2 regions of the Streptomyces sp. SM18 genome follow, and region 2 is predicted to be linked to the other one. Evidence: riboswitches for the same ligand, from Rfam matches in the RefSeq annotation. Region 2 holds a riboswitch; the other holds the start of a gene.

Region 1 (7,121 bases), 5.6 Mb from region 2:
GCACTGCCCGCGGGCCCCCTGCCGTGGCTGCTGGCCGCCGCGGCGCTGCTGGTGGGCGCGCTGCTGTGGACCCGCCGCTCCACCCCCGCACCCGCTCCCCGGCCCGGGACACCGACCCCTCCTCGGCCCGGCACACCGACCGGTGCGGGCGGCCGCTGACCGGCCCGCGCCGCCGCTGCTCCGTACGGATGCGCCGGATCGCGCGGTCCGCCGCCGTTCGCGAGGCTGGCCGGAGCGATCCCCGTACCTCCAGCAGCAGGAGCAGGCATGCAGCAGGACAAGCACCCGGCGTACCGTCCGGTGGTCTTCCGCGACCGTTCCGCCGGCTACGCCTTTCTGACCCGGTCCACCGCGTCCAGCGAGCAGACCATCGACTGGGACGACGGCAACACCTACCCGGTCATCGACGTGGAGATCTCCGCGGAGAGCCACCCCTTCTACACCGGCAAGGCGCGGGTGGTCGACTCCGAGGGACAGGTCGCGAAGTTCGAGCGCAGGTACGGCGAGGAGGGGCGCGAGGGCGAGGCCCCCTGACCCGTGCGGCGGCCTCCTCGCGCGGGAAGGGCGCGGTGGCCCCCGCGCACAGGGCACAATCGGCGGCGGAGTGTCCGGCGGCCACGGTCGTACCGGACGCCCTGCCGTCCGTGCTTTCCCCAGGAGACCCGCCCTCATGGCCCACAGCCCCGCCCTGCTGATCATCGGCGAATGCGTCGCCGACGTCGTCCGGCGGCCGGACACGGCGGACCGGGTCCACCCCGGCGGCAGCCCCGCCAACGTCGCGTACGGCCTGGCCCGTCTGGGCCACGACACCACCCTGCTCACCCAGCTCGGGCCCGACGCCCACGGGCGGCTGATCAGGGACCACCTGGTCTCGGCCGGGGTCCGGGTGCGTACCGACGGCGGCACCGCGCCCACCCCCGCGGCCTCGGTGAGCCTGGACGCGGCGGGGCGGGCCACCTACACCTTCGACATCACCTGGACCCTCGCGGCCTCCGCCGCCCACCAGCCGCCGCCCCGGCACGTCCACACCGGGTCGGTCGCCGCCGTCATGGAGCCCGGGGCCGGTACCGTACGGGCCGCCGTCGAGTCGCTCGCGGGGACCGCGACCGTCAGCTACGACCCCAACGTCCGGCCGGAACTGATGGGCGATCACACCGAGGCGGTCCGCGGGGTCGAACGGTGCGTCGCGCTCAGCGACGTGGTCAAGGCCAGCGACGAGGACCTGGCCTGGCTCTACCCCGGTGAACCTCCGGAGCGGGTTGCCGGGCGCTGGCTCCGGTCCGGACCGGCACTCGTCCTGGTCACCCGGGGCGCCGACGGGGCGCTGGCCGTCCTCCCCGGCGCCACGGCCCACGTCGCCGCGCCGCCCGTGCGGGTCGCCGACACCGTGGGGGCCGGAGACGCGTTCATGTCCGGGACGCTGCACGCGCTCGCCGCCCGCGGACTGCTCGGCGGGGCGGGCCGCGCGCGGCTGCGCGCCCTGGCCCCGGACACCCTGGGGGACGTACTGCGTCACGCGGTGGCGTCGGCCGCGGTGACCGTGGGCCGGGCCGGCGCCCTGCCCCCCGACCCGCGCGAGCTCGCGGCGGCGCTGGACGGTGTGCCCGCGCCGGGACGCTGACGGTGTCCTCGCCCCACCCCGATCGTTCATCACTGCATGACCGTGACCCTTACCCCGACCGCTCCACCGTCCACCGTCGAACTGCTGACCGGGGTCCTCCTCGGCAGCGGATACCGCCGCGAACACGGATTCTGGCAGCGGCTGATCAGCACAGAACCGTTCCGCCGCCCGGCCGGCGGGACCTCCGAGGAACGCCTGGCCCTCTCCTACGAGCGGCTCCGCGTCCTCAACCGCTCCCTCGACAGCGGGGCCCGCCTCGCCGCAGACCCCCGCGCGCTCGCCGCCCTGCACGAATGGATGGCGCCGGTGGACCCGGCGCTCGCCACCGTGGCGGGCATCCACTACAACCTCTTCCTCGGCAGCCTCCTGGACCACGACCCCGTGGGCCGGAGGGACCTGTCCGACTACCTGTCGATGCGGCGCGTCGGCACCTTCCTCTGTACGGAGGTGGCGCACGGCAACGACGCCGTGTCCATGGAGACCACCGCGACCTACGACCGCGCACGCGACGGCTTCGTCCTGCGCACCCCGCACGCGGGGGCACAGAAGTTCATGCCCAACACCGGCCCGGCCGGGGGCCCGAAGTCCGGGCTGGTCGCCGCCCGTCTGCTGGACGACGGCACGGACCACGGCATCCGCCTCTTCCTGGTGCCGCTGACCGACGACGAACAGCCCCTGCCGGGCGTACGGGTCCGCCCGCTGCCGGCCAGGATGGGCAGCCCCGTGGATCACTGCCTCACCGCGTTCGACGGACTGTTCGTGCGGCGGGAGGCGCTGCTGGGCACCCATGACGGGGACAGCGGCCAGAAGGACCCCGGCAGCCTGCGCGCCGAACGCAGGCGGCGCTTCCTGACCTCCATCGGCCGGGTCGTCCCCGGCCGGATCTCGATGAGCGCCTGCGCGGCGGGCTCGGCACGCGTCGCGCTCGCCGTCGCCGTCCGCTACGGCGGCCACCGGACGATCACCGGCGCCCGCGGCACACGGCAGGTGCCGGTCAACGCCCACCGGACCCACCACGGTCCCCTCGCCTCGGCCATGGCGACCGTCTTCGCCATGAGCCTGCTGCACCGCCGCGCGCTGGACCGCTGGGAGGTCTGCACCGAGGACGAGCGCGAGGAGGCGGAACGGCTGGTCGCGATCGCCAAGGCGTGGATCACCTGGCAGGCCCGTGGCGTCATCGTCCAGAGCCGCGAACGCTGCGGCGCGCAGGCGCTGTTGGAGAACAACGGTATGACCGAACTGGTCACCGGGATCGAAGGCGCCATCACCGCCGAGGGCGACAACATCGCGCTGTACGCCAAGGCGGCGGGCGACCTGCTCGTCACCGCCCGGCCCGCCCCGCCCGCCGTACCCCGCGACCCGGCAGGCACAGACCTGACCGACCCCCGGTTCCTGCACGGGCTCCTCGCCCATGTCGAGCACATCTGGTTCGCCAGGGCCGGGGAACGGGCCCTGCGGGTCTGTGACGGCGACCGGCTCGCCCGCTGGAACGCGGCCTCGGGTCCCGCCCTGCGGGGGGTCGAGGCACACGCGTACCGGCAGGCCGCCGAGGCCTACGCCCAGGCCCGCGCCGCACTGCCCCCGGGGCCGGCCCGGGACCGTCTGGGGGAGCTGGAGCGGCTGTTCGCGATCGAGTGGGTGGCCCGCAACAGCGGTGACCTGCTGGCCGAGGGGCTGCTGGACGCCGGACAGGTCGCGGCGCTGCCCGAGGCCACCGAGGACCTGATCGCGGCCGTCGCCGCCCACGCCCCGGAACTGGCCGAGGCGTTCGCCCTGCCGCGCGAAGTGCTCGCCGACTGGCCGATCGCGGGCCCTCACTACGCCGACGCCTACGACGACCCGGACGCGCCCTGGCACACGGCGGACGCCGGATCCGCCCGGGAGGGCGCCGTATGAGCGGGGCGGGCGGAGCCGGCGGGGGAGGGGTGCGCGAGACCCTGGAGGTCATCGGGCTGCGGACCGTCCTGCTGGCCTACTGGGGTACGACGGCCGTGCTCGCGCGCCGGCGCAGGCCCCGCCCGCACCGAGGCGAATCGGTTCACCACACGTCTCGCGCGTGTGCGGAGCCGAGGCCCTGACGGCCCGTCGCCGCGGGCCCCCGCCGCCCGCGCCCCGGCACCCGCCGCCCGGACGCGGCGGGCGGCCCGCAGGGCCTCTCCGGCACGGCCCCGCACCGGCCGGAAGGCCTCTCACCTGCTGCGTGATAGCTTGCGGAGGCCAGTCACACTCCATGGGGAGTCAGGGAATCCGGTGCGAATCCGGAGCTGACGCGCAGCGGTGAGGGGGACGGGCGGGGCCACGGCCACTGGGACGCCTCCGGGCACCCCGGGAAGGCGTCCCGCCCGGGTGAACCCGAGTCCGAAGACCTGCTGGCACCCGCTTCCGCCGGAAGCGGCACACCGCAGCGGGCTTCGCGGAAGAGCCCCGAGACGTCGAGGGACCCTGTGCATTCCATAGCCGGCACCGTACGCCTGACCACCCTGCTGACCGCCGGAGCCGTCCTGCTGACCGCGTGCGGCGGCGGGAGCGGGGGCACCCCGGACAACGACCGGGCGGACGGCGCCGCGCGCGGTTATCCCGTCACGCTGAAGAACTGCGGACGCACGGTGACCGTCGACGCGGCCCCGAGCCGGGCGGTCTCCCTCGACCAGGGATCGACCGAGATCCTGCTCTCCCTGGGCCTCGCCGACCGGCTCGCCGGCAGCGCCACCTGGACCGACCCCGTGATGAAGGGCCTGGAGAAGGCCAACGCCGGGGTGCCCCGCATCGCGGAGAACCGCCCCTCCTCCGAAAAGGTCCTCGACCAGGAACCCGACTTCGTCAGCGCCTCCTTCGAATCCACCCTCGGCAAGGGCGGTGTCGCCCCCCGCGAGCAGTTCGAGGAACTGGGCGTCCCGACCTACGTGGCACCCGCCGACTGCACCGCCAAGGACAACAGCGGCAGCGGCGACGGCTCCCGGACCGAGCCGCTGACCATGGACAGCGTCTACGACGAAGTGACCGACCTGGCCCAGGTGTTCGGCGTCCCGGAACGAGGCGAGAAGCTGGTCGCCGACCTCCGGGGCCGGATCGACAAGGCCACCGCGGACATCGACGCCTCCGGCACCACGCTGCTGTACTGGTTCGCCAACGCCGAGGCCCCCTACCTCGCGGGCTGCTGCGGCGCCCCGGGCATCATCACCGGTGAACTCGGCGCCGAGAACGTCTTCGACGACTCCCACGAGGAGTGGCCCCAGATCAACTGGGAGACCGTCGCCGACCGCAACCCGGACGTCCTGGTCATCGGTGACCTGACCCGCAAGTCGCAGACCGCCGAGGGCGCCGAGAAGAAGATCGCGTTCCTGGAGTCCAACCCGGCCACCAAGAACATGGACGCCGTCCGGCACAAGCGGTACGTCCTGCTCAGCGGCCAGGCCATGAACCCGTCGATCCGGACCGTCGAAGGCGTGGAACGCGTCGCCGCCGGGCTCCGCTCGTTCGGGCTCGCGGGGTGACCGCCCCCGCCCCCGCACCCGCCCCGTCCCGCCCGCGGAAGACGCCCCCGCCCCGCGCCACCGGCGTACGGGTGCTGCGGGACGGGCTGCTGTGGACCGGCGGGGCGGCCCTGCTGGTGCTGTCCGTGGCGGTCGCCGTCACGATCGGACCCGCGCGGATCTCCGTCCCCGACGTCTGGTCCACGGTCGCCGCCCACCTGGGCCTCGGCGAGTCCCGGCTGACCCCGATCCGCGACGGCATCATCTGGAACCTGCGGATGCCCCGCACCCTGCTCGCCGCGGTCTGCGGGGCGGGGCTCGCGGTCTGCGGGACGGTGATGCAGTCCCTGCTGCGCAACCCGCTCGCCGACCCCTTCGTGCTGGGCGTCTCGTCCGGGGCGTCCACGGGGGCGGTCGCGGTCGTCGTCCTCGGCGTCGGCGGGGGAGCGGTGTCGGTCCCGGCCGGAGCCTTCCTCGGGGCACTGTGCTCGTTCGCCCTCGTCCTGCTGCTCAGCCATACGCTCGGCGGCACCACCGACCGGGTGGTGCTCTCCGGGGTCGCGGCCATGCAGCTCTTCTCCGCCCTCACCTCCTTCGTCGTGATGACCGCGGCCGACGCCGAACAGACCCGGGGCGTCCTGTTCTGGCTGCTCGGCTCCCTCAGCGGTGTCGGCTGGAGCGATGTGTGGGTCTGCGCCGCCGTGCTCGCGGTGGCCCTGCTGGTCTGCCTGGGGCACGCCCGTACGCTCGACGCCTTCGTGTTCGGCCAGGAGGCTGCGGCCTCGCTCGGCGTGCACGTCGGCCGTACCCGCCTCGTGCTGCTGTGCACCACGGCGCTGCTGACCGCCGCGCTCGTCAGCTCCGCCGGTGCCATCGGCTTCGTGGGCCTCGTCCTGCCGCACGCCGCCCGCGCCCTGGCCGGTTCCGGCCACCGCCGGCTGCTGCCCGTCACCGCGCTCGCCGGAGCCGTCTTCCTGGTCTGGGTGGACACGCTGGCCCGGACCGTGCTCGACCCGCAGGAGGTGCCGGTCGGCGTGGTCACCGCCCTCATCGGTGTCCCGGCCTTCGTCCTGGTCCTGTACCGCACCCGGAGGAACCCATGACAGCCACCGACCGCGAAGGCCTGCGCGCCGCACGGGTGAAGCGGGAGGCGGGCGGCCGGATCGTCCTGGACGGCGTGGACCTGGCCCCGCCGCCCGGCGCCACCGTGGGGCTGATCGGCCCCAACGGCTCCGGCAAGTCCACCCTGTTGCGGATCATGGCCGGGGTGCTCGCCCCGCACGCCGGTACCGTCACCCTGGACGGCCGCACGCTCGCCGGGACCGGCCGCCGCACCGTCGCCCGGCGGGTGGCCGTGGTCGACCAGCACGCCGTCACCCAGGTCGAACTCAGCGTGCTGGACGTCGTACGCCTCGGCCGCATCCCGCACCGCCGCGCCTGGTCGGCGGCCGGCCCCGAGGACGAGGAGGCCGTACGCGAGGCGCTGGAGCGCACCGGACTGGCCGACCGCGCCGGGCAGTCCTGGCACACCCTGTCCGGCGGGGAGCGCCAGCGGGTGCAGATCGCGCGCGCCCTGGCCCAGCGGCCGCGTGAACTCCTCCTGGACGAACCGACGAACCACCTCGACATCCAGCACCAATTGGAACTGCTGGCCTTGGTCGCGGCCCTGCCCGTGACCGCGGTGATCGCGCTGCACGACCTCAACCTGGCCGCGATGTTCTGCGACCGGATCACTGTCATGGCCCACGGGAAGGTGGTCGCCGCCGGGACACCGTCCGAGGTGCTCACCCGGGAACTCATCGCGGAGGTCTACCGGGTGCGGGCGGTGGTCACCGACGACGGGCCTGACGGGCGGCCCTCGGTCCGCTTCCTGCCCGGGTCTCCGGACGGGTCCTTGCCCGGATCCCGGCCAGGCCCTGGGGCCGGGGCCAAGCCCGGGTCCGGGGCAGGGGACGCGCGGGCCGGCGCCGCCGCGCCGCCCGGGACCGGCCGGTAGGACCTGGCCGTACCGTCCGCCGTCCGCCGCC
Region 2 (7,121 bases):
GTCTCCGGCGTCCCGCACACCGACAGCGGCATCACCCGGGCCAAGGCGTTCCTGAAGAGCAAGCTGGTACCGGGCAGCGGTGCCTTCAACGCCATGTTCGGCGTCAACACCGACTCCAACGGCTGGGCGGTCTCCGGTCTGAACGCCTGCGGCATCGACCCGCAGACCGGCGACTTCCTCACGTCGGCCGGCAAGACACCCGTCGACTTCCTGATATCCCAGCAGTTCAACCCGGGCGGCGGCTTCAAGTACCAGCCCTCCGACACCACGCCCTCCGCCTACGCCTCCGTCGACGGGCTGCGTGCCGTGGCGGGCGGCGGCTTCACCGCCGCTCCCCCGGTGCCGGCCACCGCCGGCGCCCCCCGCTGGGTGGCCCAGGGATCCTTCACCTCCGGTACGGCCGCGAAGCTGGCCCTCACCGTCGACGACGGCGCCGGCGGTCTGAAGGTGTGCTCCGTCTCGTTCACGCCGACGGGGACCACGACCACGCTGGGCGCGGTGCTCGACGCGGCGACCGGCTCCGCCACCCCGTCCGGCTGTGTCTCGTCGGTGACCCCGTCGTCCGGGACGGGCACCGTCACCGCGCTCAACGGCAAGGCCAACAGCTCTGCGGGGAGTTGGAAGGCCAGTGCCGACGGTGCGGCCTTCACGACCGCCACCCGGGGCACGGTCGTCCATGCGGGCGACACCCTGGCCCTGCGCTGGGGCGCCTGACCGGCGTCCGGCCGCGCCACCGGGGAAACCCCGTGAGCGGTGGCGGCCGGGTCCCGCAGACGGGGCCCGGCCGCCACCGGTATTCCGTCCCGCCGCACGCGTCCCCCACCGGACGCGGACGTCCCGCGACACGCCGAGCGCCGTCACGGGAGACGGCCCCGCGACCGGCGCGCCGCGCCGCAGGACGCGGGTGCCGGCGCGCCCGTCGCCGTCTCATATTCCGGTCCGGCATGTGAACACCGGCACCCGGTTCGTGATCCGCCCTCTAGGCTGACCGGTGCAGCTGGTTCGCCCTGTCCGCCAGACAGACGCGTCGTAAGAGGGAACCCGGTGGGAATCCGGGACTGCCCCGCAGCGGTGAGTGGGAACGACCGCCGTCATACGCACTGGGTCCGCACGGACCTGGGAAGCGACGGCCAGTAGGTGTCTGCCCCGGCAGACGTGCCCACGAGTCCGAAGACCTGCCCGTTGCCCGTACGCGAACGATCGCGTACGGACATCCCGGTGACCTCGTGGGCGGGTCGGCGTACATACCAGACGGAACCTGCCGCACAAGGCGAGCGAGCGTTCCGTCCGGTTCGTCACCCTTCGCGCCCGTGTCCCGTCTCCGGGATCTCAAGGAGTCATCTCGCGAAGGAGATTTCCGTGACAGCACAGCCCGCAGCCGCGGCAGCGCGCGCCACCGTGTACGGCTACCCCCGCCAAGGCCCCGACCGGGAGCTGAAGAAGGCCGTCGAAGGCTACTGGAAGGGCCGGGTCACCGCCGACGCCCTCCGGGAGACCGCGGCGGAGCTCCGCCGGGCCAACTGGCGGCAGCTCGCCGACGCCGGTGTCCACGAGGTGCCGACCGGCGACTTCTCGTACTACGACCATGTGCTGGACACCAGCGTCATGGTCGGCGCGATCCCCGGGCGGCACCGGGCGGCCGTCGGCGCCGACGCCCTCGACGGCTACTTCGCGATGGCCCGGGGCACCCAGGACGTGGCCCCCCTGGAGATGACCAAGTGGTTCGACACCAACTACCACTACCTGGTGCCCGAGCTGGGTCCGGACACCGTCTTCACGGCCGACTCCTCCAAGCAGGTCACCGAGCTGAAGGAAGCCCTCGCGCTCGGCCTCTCGGCCCGTCCCGTGCTGGTCGGCCCCGTCACCTACCTCCTGCTGGCCAAGCCCGCCCCGGGTGTGGCCGCCGACTTCGAGCCGCTGACCCTCCTGGACCGGCTGCTGCCCGTCTACGCCGAGGTGCTGGCCGACCTGCGGGCCGCCGGCGCCGAGTGGGTCCAGCTCGACGAGCCCGCCCTCGTCCAGGACCGCACCCCGGCCGAGCTGAACGCCGCCGGCCGCGCCTACAGCGACCTGGGCGGCCTCACCGACCGCCCCCAGCTGCTCGTCGCCTCCTACTTCGACCGGCTCGGTGACGCCCTGCCCGTCCTGGCGAAGGCGCCCGTCGAGGGTCTCGCCCTCGACTTCACCGACTCCGCCGCGGCCAACCTCGACGCGCTGGCCGCCGTCGGCGGACTGCCCGGCAAGCGCCTGGTCGCCGGGGTCGTCAACGGCCGCAACATCTGGATCAACGATCTGGAGAAGTCCCTGTCCACCCTGGGGACGCTCCTCGGCCTGGCCGGCCAGGTGGACGTGGCCGCCTCCTGCTCCCTGCTGCACGTCCCGCTCGACGCGGCGGCGGAGCGGGACATCGACCCGCAGATCCTTCGCTGGCTCGCCTTCGCCCGGCAGAAGACCGCCGAGATCGTCACCCTCGCCAGGGGCCTCTCCGAGGGCACCGGCGCCGTCGCCGCCGAACTCGCCGCCAACCGGGCCGACCTGGCCTCCCGCGCCCGGTCCCCGATCACCCGCGACCCCGCCGTACGGGAGCGGGCCGCCGCCGTCACCGACGCGGACGGCCGCCGCTCCCAGCCGTACGCCGAGCGCACCGCCGCCCAGCGCGCCCACCTCGGCCTGCCGCTGCTGCCGACGACCACCATCGGCTCGTTCCCGCAGACCACCGAACTGCGCACCGCCCGCGCCGACCTGCGCGCCGGCCGGATCGACACCGCCGGGTACGAGCAGCGCATCGAGAACGAGATCCGCGACGTCCTCGCCTTCCAGGAGAAGGCCGGTATCGACGTCCTGGTGCACGGCGAGCCCGAACGCAACGACATGGTGCAGTACTTCGCCGAGCAGCTGACGGGCTACCTCGCCACCCAGCACGGCTGGGTCCAGTCCTACGGCACCCGCTACGTCCGCCCGCCGGTCCTCGCCGGTGACATCTCCCGGCCGCACCCGATGACGGTGCGCTGGACCGCGTACGCCAACTCCCTCACCGAACGGCCGGTCAAGGGCATGCTGACCGGCCCGGTCACCATGCTCGCCTGGTCCTTCGTCCGCGACGACCAGCCCCTCGGCGACACCGCCCGCCAGGTGGCCCTGGCCCTGCGCGACGAGGTCGGTGACCTGGAGGCGGCCGGGACGTCGGTCATCCAGGTGGACGAGCCCGCCCTGCGCGAGACGCTGCCCCTGCGCGCCGCCGACCGCCCCGCCTACCTGGACTGGGCCACCGAGGCGTTCCGTCTCACCACCGCCGGGGTGCGGCCGGACACCCAGATCCACACGCACATGTGCTACGCCGAGTTCGGGGACATCGTCCAGGCCATCGACGACCTCGACGCCGACGTCATCAGCCTGGAGGCCGCCCGCTCGCACATGCAGGTCGCCCGCGAACTGGCCGCCCACGGCTACCCGCGTGAGGCCGGCCCCGGCGTCTACGACATCCACTCCCCCCGCGTCCCGAGCACCGAGGAGGCGGCCGCCCTGCTCCGGAAGGGACTTGAGGCCATCCCGGCCGAACGCCTCTGGGTCAACCCGGACTGCGGCCTGAAGACCCGCGCCTGGCCCGAGACCCGCGCCTCCCTGGAGAACCTGGTCGCCGCCGCCCGCACCGTACGGGCGGAACTCGCCTAGACGGGAAGGGGCGGGGAGGCCACCACGGCCTCCCCGCCCCGGCCTTTCCCCCGGTCACACGCCTGTACGGCCGTGGCCGACCGGCACGTGGGACCGTCCGGTGGCCTATCTTGACCCGCATGACGTCATACACGATCGGCCAGGCGGCACGGCTGCTCGGCGTGAGTCCGGACACCGCGCGACGGTGGGCGGACGCGGGCAGGGTAGCGACCCATCGCGACGAGGGCGGGCGCCGGCTCGTGGACGGCAAGGACCTGGCCGCCTTCTCCGTCGAACTCGCCCAGGGCGGGCACGGACAGCCCGACGTCCCCTCCTCCACGTCGGTACGCAACGCCTTCCCCGGCATCGTCACCGCCGTCCAGCTCGGTGACGTGGCCGCCCAGGTGGAGATCCAGGCCGGACCGCACCGGCTGGTGTCGCTGCTCACCCGCGAGGCGGTGGAGGAACTGGGGCTGGAGGTCGGCATGGAGGCCACCGCCCGGGTGAAGTCGACGAACGTGCACGTCGACCGGGTGTGACGGGCGGCCGGCCCGCGCGGCCCGGTCAACCGGGCGGCCGGGCGTGCGGGGACGGTGGACCGGGCGCCGACGGACGCCCCGCTCACCGGAAGCCGACGGCCACCCCGCTCACCCGGCGCCGCTCCCCGCGAGGTAGCCGCCGTCCACCCGCACCGCGTCGATGCCGCTGACGTACCGCGCGCCGCAGCGGTCCTGCGGCAGGACCAGCTGGGCGCCCGCCCCGTCGAGCGGGGCGCCGTCGAGGGTGACCGCGAGCAGGACGGGTGCCCGGCCGAAGTCCGGATCGATCTCCGCCCAGGACAGCAGGGCGTGATGGCCGTCCGTGCCGTGTACGGCGATCAGGAAACGCAGGCGGTCCCTGCGACGGGCCGGATCGAAGCGGGGGCCCGCGGCCGACAGCACCTCGTGCAGAAGCGGCCCGGTGAAGCTGTGGTACCGGGTGCCGCTGGTGGCGCAGTCGAAGCTGACCCGCGCCCGGTGCTGGGGCCAGGCGAGCAGCTGGGAGACCGTCAGACGGGCCGGACGTGCCAGGTCACCGGTGAGGGCGAGCTCCGCCACGGGTCCTGCTGCCGCGCCGACGGCGGTGAGGGACCGGCTCACGGGCTACCACCTCCCGCATGACCGTACCCGCCCGGCACGCCCGTATAAACGCACATACAAGCCCTTTGAATGTGTGCCCAGGCTCATGCAATGTGACAGGAGACTTACACCTCGCATATGCGGAAGTATGATCGGCGCATGAACACCTACCGGACCGGCGGTGTGGGCGCCGTACCCGGCGTCGGCGCCGAGGCCGGTGGGTACCGGGTCGACGGCGGGAATCCCGCCGCGGAACGCGACGCGCAGGCCGCCGGGCCGTCCCGGGGCCGGCCCTCGCGGCCCACGTCACGTCGGCCCACGGGGTCGTCGGGAGACCACCGATGAGCGTTCGCGGACAACCGCGAGAAGCAGAGGGAGTAGATCCTTGATGACCCGTTCCGTGCGCCGGACCCGCCGGACCACGCAGGCCGCCGCCGTGGGCGCGGCCGCGCTGCTGGCCCTGAGCGCCTGCTCCTCCGACGACTCCTCGTCGTCCGGCTCCGACTCCTCCGCGCCGGCGTCCTCCTCCTCCCCGAAGCTCTCCGGCACGGTGACCGTCTTCGCCGCCGCCTCGCTGAAGGAGAGCTTCACGACGCTGGGCGAGCAGTTCGAGAAGGAGCACCCGGGCACGAAGGTCACCTTCAGCTTCGGCGGCAGCGACTCCCTCGCCGCGAGCATCACCGGTGGCGCCCCGGCGGACCTGTTCGCCGCGGCGAGCCCCAAGACCATGAAGATCGTCACCGACGCGGGGAACACCTCCGCGGCCCCGGAGACCTTCGTCCGCAACCAGTTGGAGATCGCCACCCTGCCGGGCAACCCGGACAAGATCTCCTCCCTGAAGGACCTCACCAAGTCGGACCTGAAGGTCGTGCTGTGCGCCGAGGAGGTGCCGTGCGGTTCGGCCGCGCGGAAGGCACTGGACGCCAGCGGCCTCAAGCTGACCCCGGTCTCCTTCGAGCAGGACGTCAAGAGCGCCCTGACGAAGGTGGAGCTGAAGGAGGCGGACGCCGCCGTCGTCTACAAGACCGATGTGAAGGCCGCGGGCGACAAGGTGGAGGGCGTCGACTTCCCCGAGTCCGCCGACGCCGTCAACGACTACCCGATCGCCCTCCTCAAGGACGCGCCCAACGCCGGGGCGGCCAAGGCGTTCATCGAGCTGGTGCGGTCCGACCAGGGCCAGCGGGTCCTGACCGGGGCCGGGTTCCTGAAGCCGTGACCTCCCCGCACGACGAGCCCGCCGCCGTCGCCGCGCCCCCGGCCGGGGAGCCGCGGCGCCGGCGGGTCCGGCCGGGCTCCCGCCGGGGCGTACCGCTGCCACTGCTCCTGCCCGCGCTGCTGGGGCTGGCGTTCCTGGTGCTGCCGCTGATCGCCCTGCTGATCCGGACCCCCTGGCACAGCCTCCCCGACCAGCTGACCAGCCCCGGTGTGTGGCAGGCCCTCCGGCTCTCCCTGGTCTGCGCGACGGCGGCCACCGCCGTGAGCCTGGTGATCGGGGTCCCGCTGGCCTGGCTGCTGGCCCGGGTCGAGTTCCCCGGCCGGGGCCTCGTCCGGGCCCTGGTGACCCTCCCCCTCGTGCTGCCCCCCGTGGTGGGCGGTGTGGCGCTGCTGATGGCGCTCGGCCGCAACGGCGTCGTCGGGCAGTATCTGGACTCCTGGTTCGGGATCACGCTGCCGTTCACCACGGTGGGTGTGGTGCTGGCCGAGGCGTTCGTGGCGATGCCGTTCCTGGTGATCAGCGTTGAGGGCACCCTGCGGGCCGCCGATCCGCGGTACGAGGAGGCGGCCACCACCCTGGGGGCCTCCCGCTTCACCGCGTTCCGCCGGGTCACGCTGCCGCTCATCGCCCCCGGTATCGCCGCGGGCGCCGTCCTGGCCTGGGCGCGGGCGCTCGGCGAGTTCGGGGCGACGATCACGTTCGCCGGGAACTTCCCGGGCCGGACGCAGACCATGCCGCTCGCCGTCTACCTCGCCCTGCAGAGCGACCCGGCCGCCGCGATCGCGCTCAGCCTGGTGCTGCTGGTCGTGTCCGTCGCGGTCCTGGCCGGGCTGCGCGACCGATGGATGACCGCCTCATGACCGACTTCGGGAAGACCGCGCGCCGGACGGCCGGCGCACCGGAACCGGGCGCGGAGGGGCTGGACGCCCGGCTGGTCGTCGACCGCGGCGCCTTCCGTCTCGACGTGGCGCTGAAGGCCGCGCCCGGGGACGTCGTCGCCCTGCTCGGCCCCAACGGCGCGGGGAAGACCACCGCCCTGCGCGCGCTGGCCGGCCTCGTCCCGCTCACCGGCGGCCATCTACGCCTGGACGGCGCCGCGTTGGAACGCACCCCGCCCGAGTCCCGCCCGGTCGGCG

The links. Region 2 has a riboswitch for cobalamin ahead of metE (5-methyltetrahydropteroyltriglutamate--homocysteine S-methyltransferase). Riboswitches for the same ligand answer to the same signal wherever they lie in the genome.
Region 1: another riboswitch for cobalamin. It lies ahead of B9S64_RS00800 (ABC transporter substrate-binding protein); the one in region 2 lies ahead of metE (5-methyltetrahydropteroyltriglutamate--homocysteine S-methyltransferase).

What each region holds. Positions count from the first base shown of each region.
Region 1 covers NZ_CP029342.1:181,961-189,081, reverse strand. The annotation lists gene B9S64_RS00825 (MFS transporter) at 1-159, shown strand, start outside; gene B9S64_RS00820 (type B 50S ribosomal protein L31) at 268-534, shown strand; gene B9S64_RS00815 (carbohydrate kinase) at 671-1,621, shown strand; gene B9S64_RS00810 (acyl-CoA dehydrogenase) at 1,658-3,517, shown strand; cobalamin riboswitch at 3,823-4,010, shown strand; gene B9S64_RS00800 (ABC transporter substrate-binding protein) at 4,066-5,115, shown strand; gene B9S64_RS00795 (iron ABC transporter permease) at 5,112-6,197, shown strand; gene B9S64_RS00790 (ABC transporter ATP-binding protein) at 6,194-7,090, shown strand.
Region 2 covers NZ_CP029342.1:5,775,609-5,782,729, reverse strand. The annotation lists gene B9S64_RS25920 (hypothetical protein) at 1-714, shown strand, start outside; cobalamin riboswitch at 982-1,198, shown strand; gene metE (5-methyltetrahydropteroyltriglutamate--homocysteine S-methyltransferase) at 1,360-3,672, shown strand; gene B9S64_RS25910 (molybdopterin-binding protein) at 3,792-4,190, shown strand; gene B9S64_RS25905 (molybdopterin-dependent oxidoreductase) at 4,299-4,790, opposite strand; gene modA (molybdate ABC transporter substrate-binding protein) at 5,158-5,985, shown strand; gene B9S64_RS25890 (ABC transporter permease) at 5,982-6,845, shown strand; gene B9S64_RS25885 (ABC transporter ATP-binding protein) at 6,842-7,121, shown strand, end outside.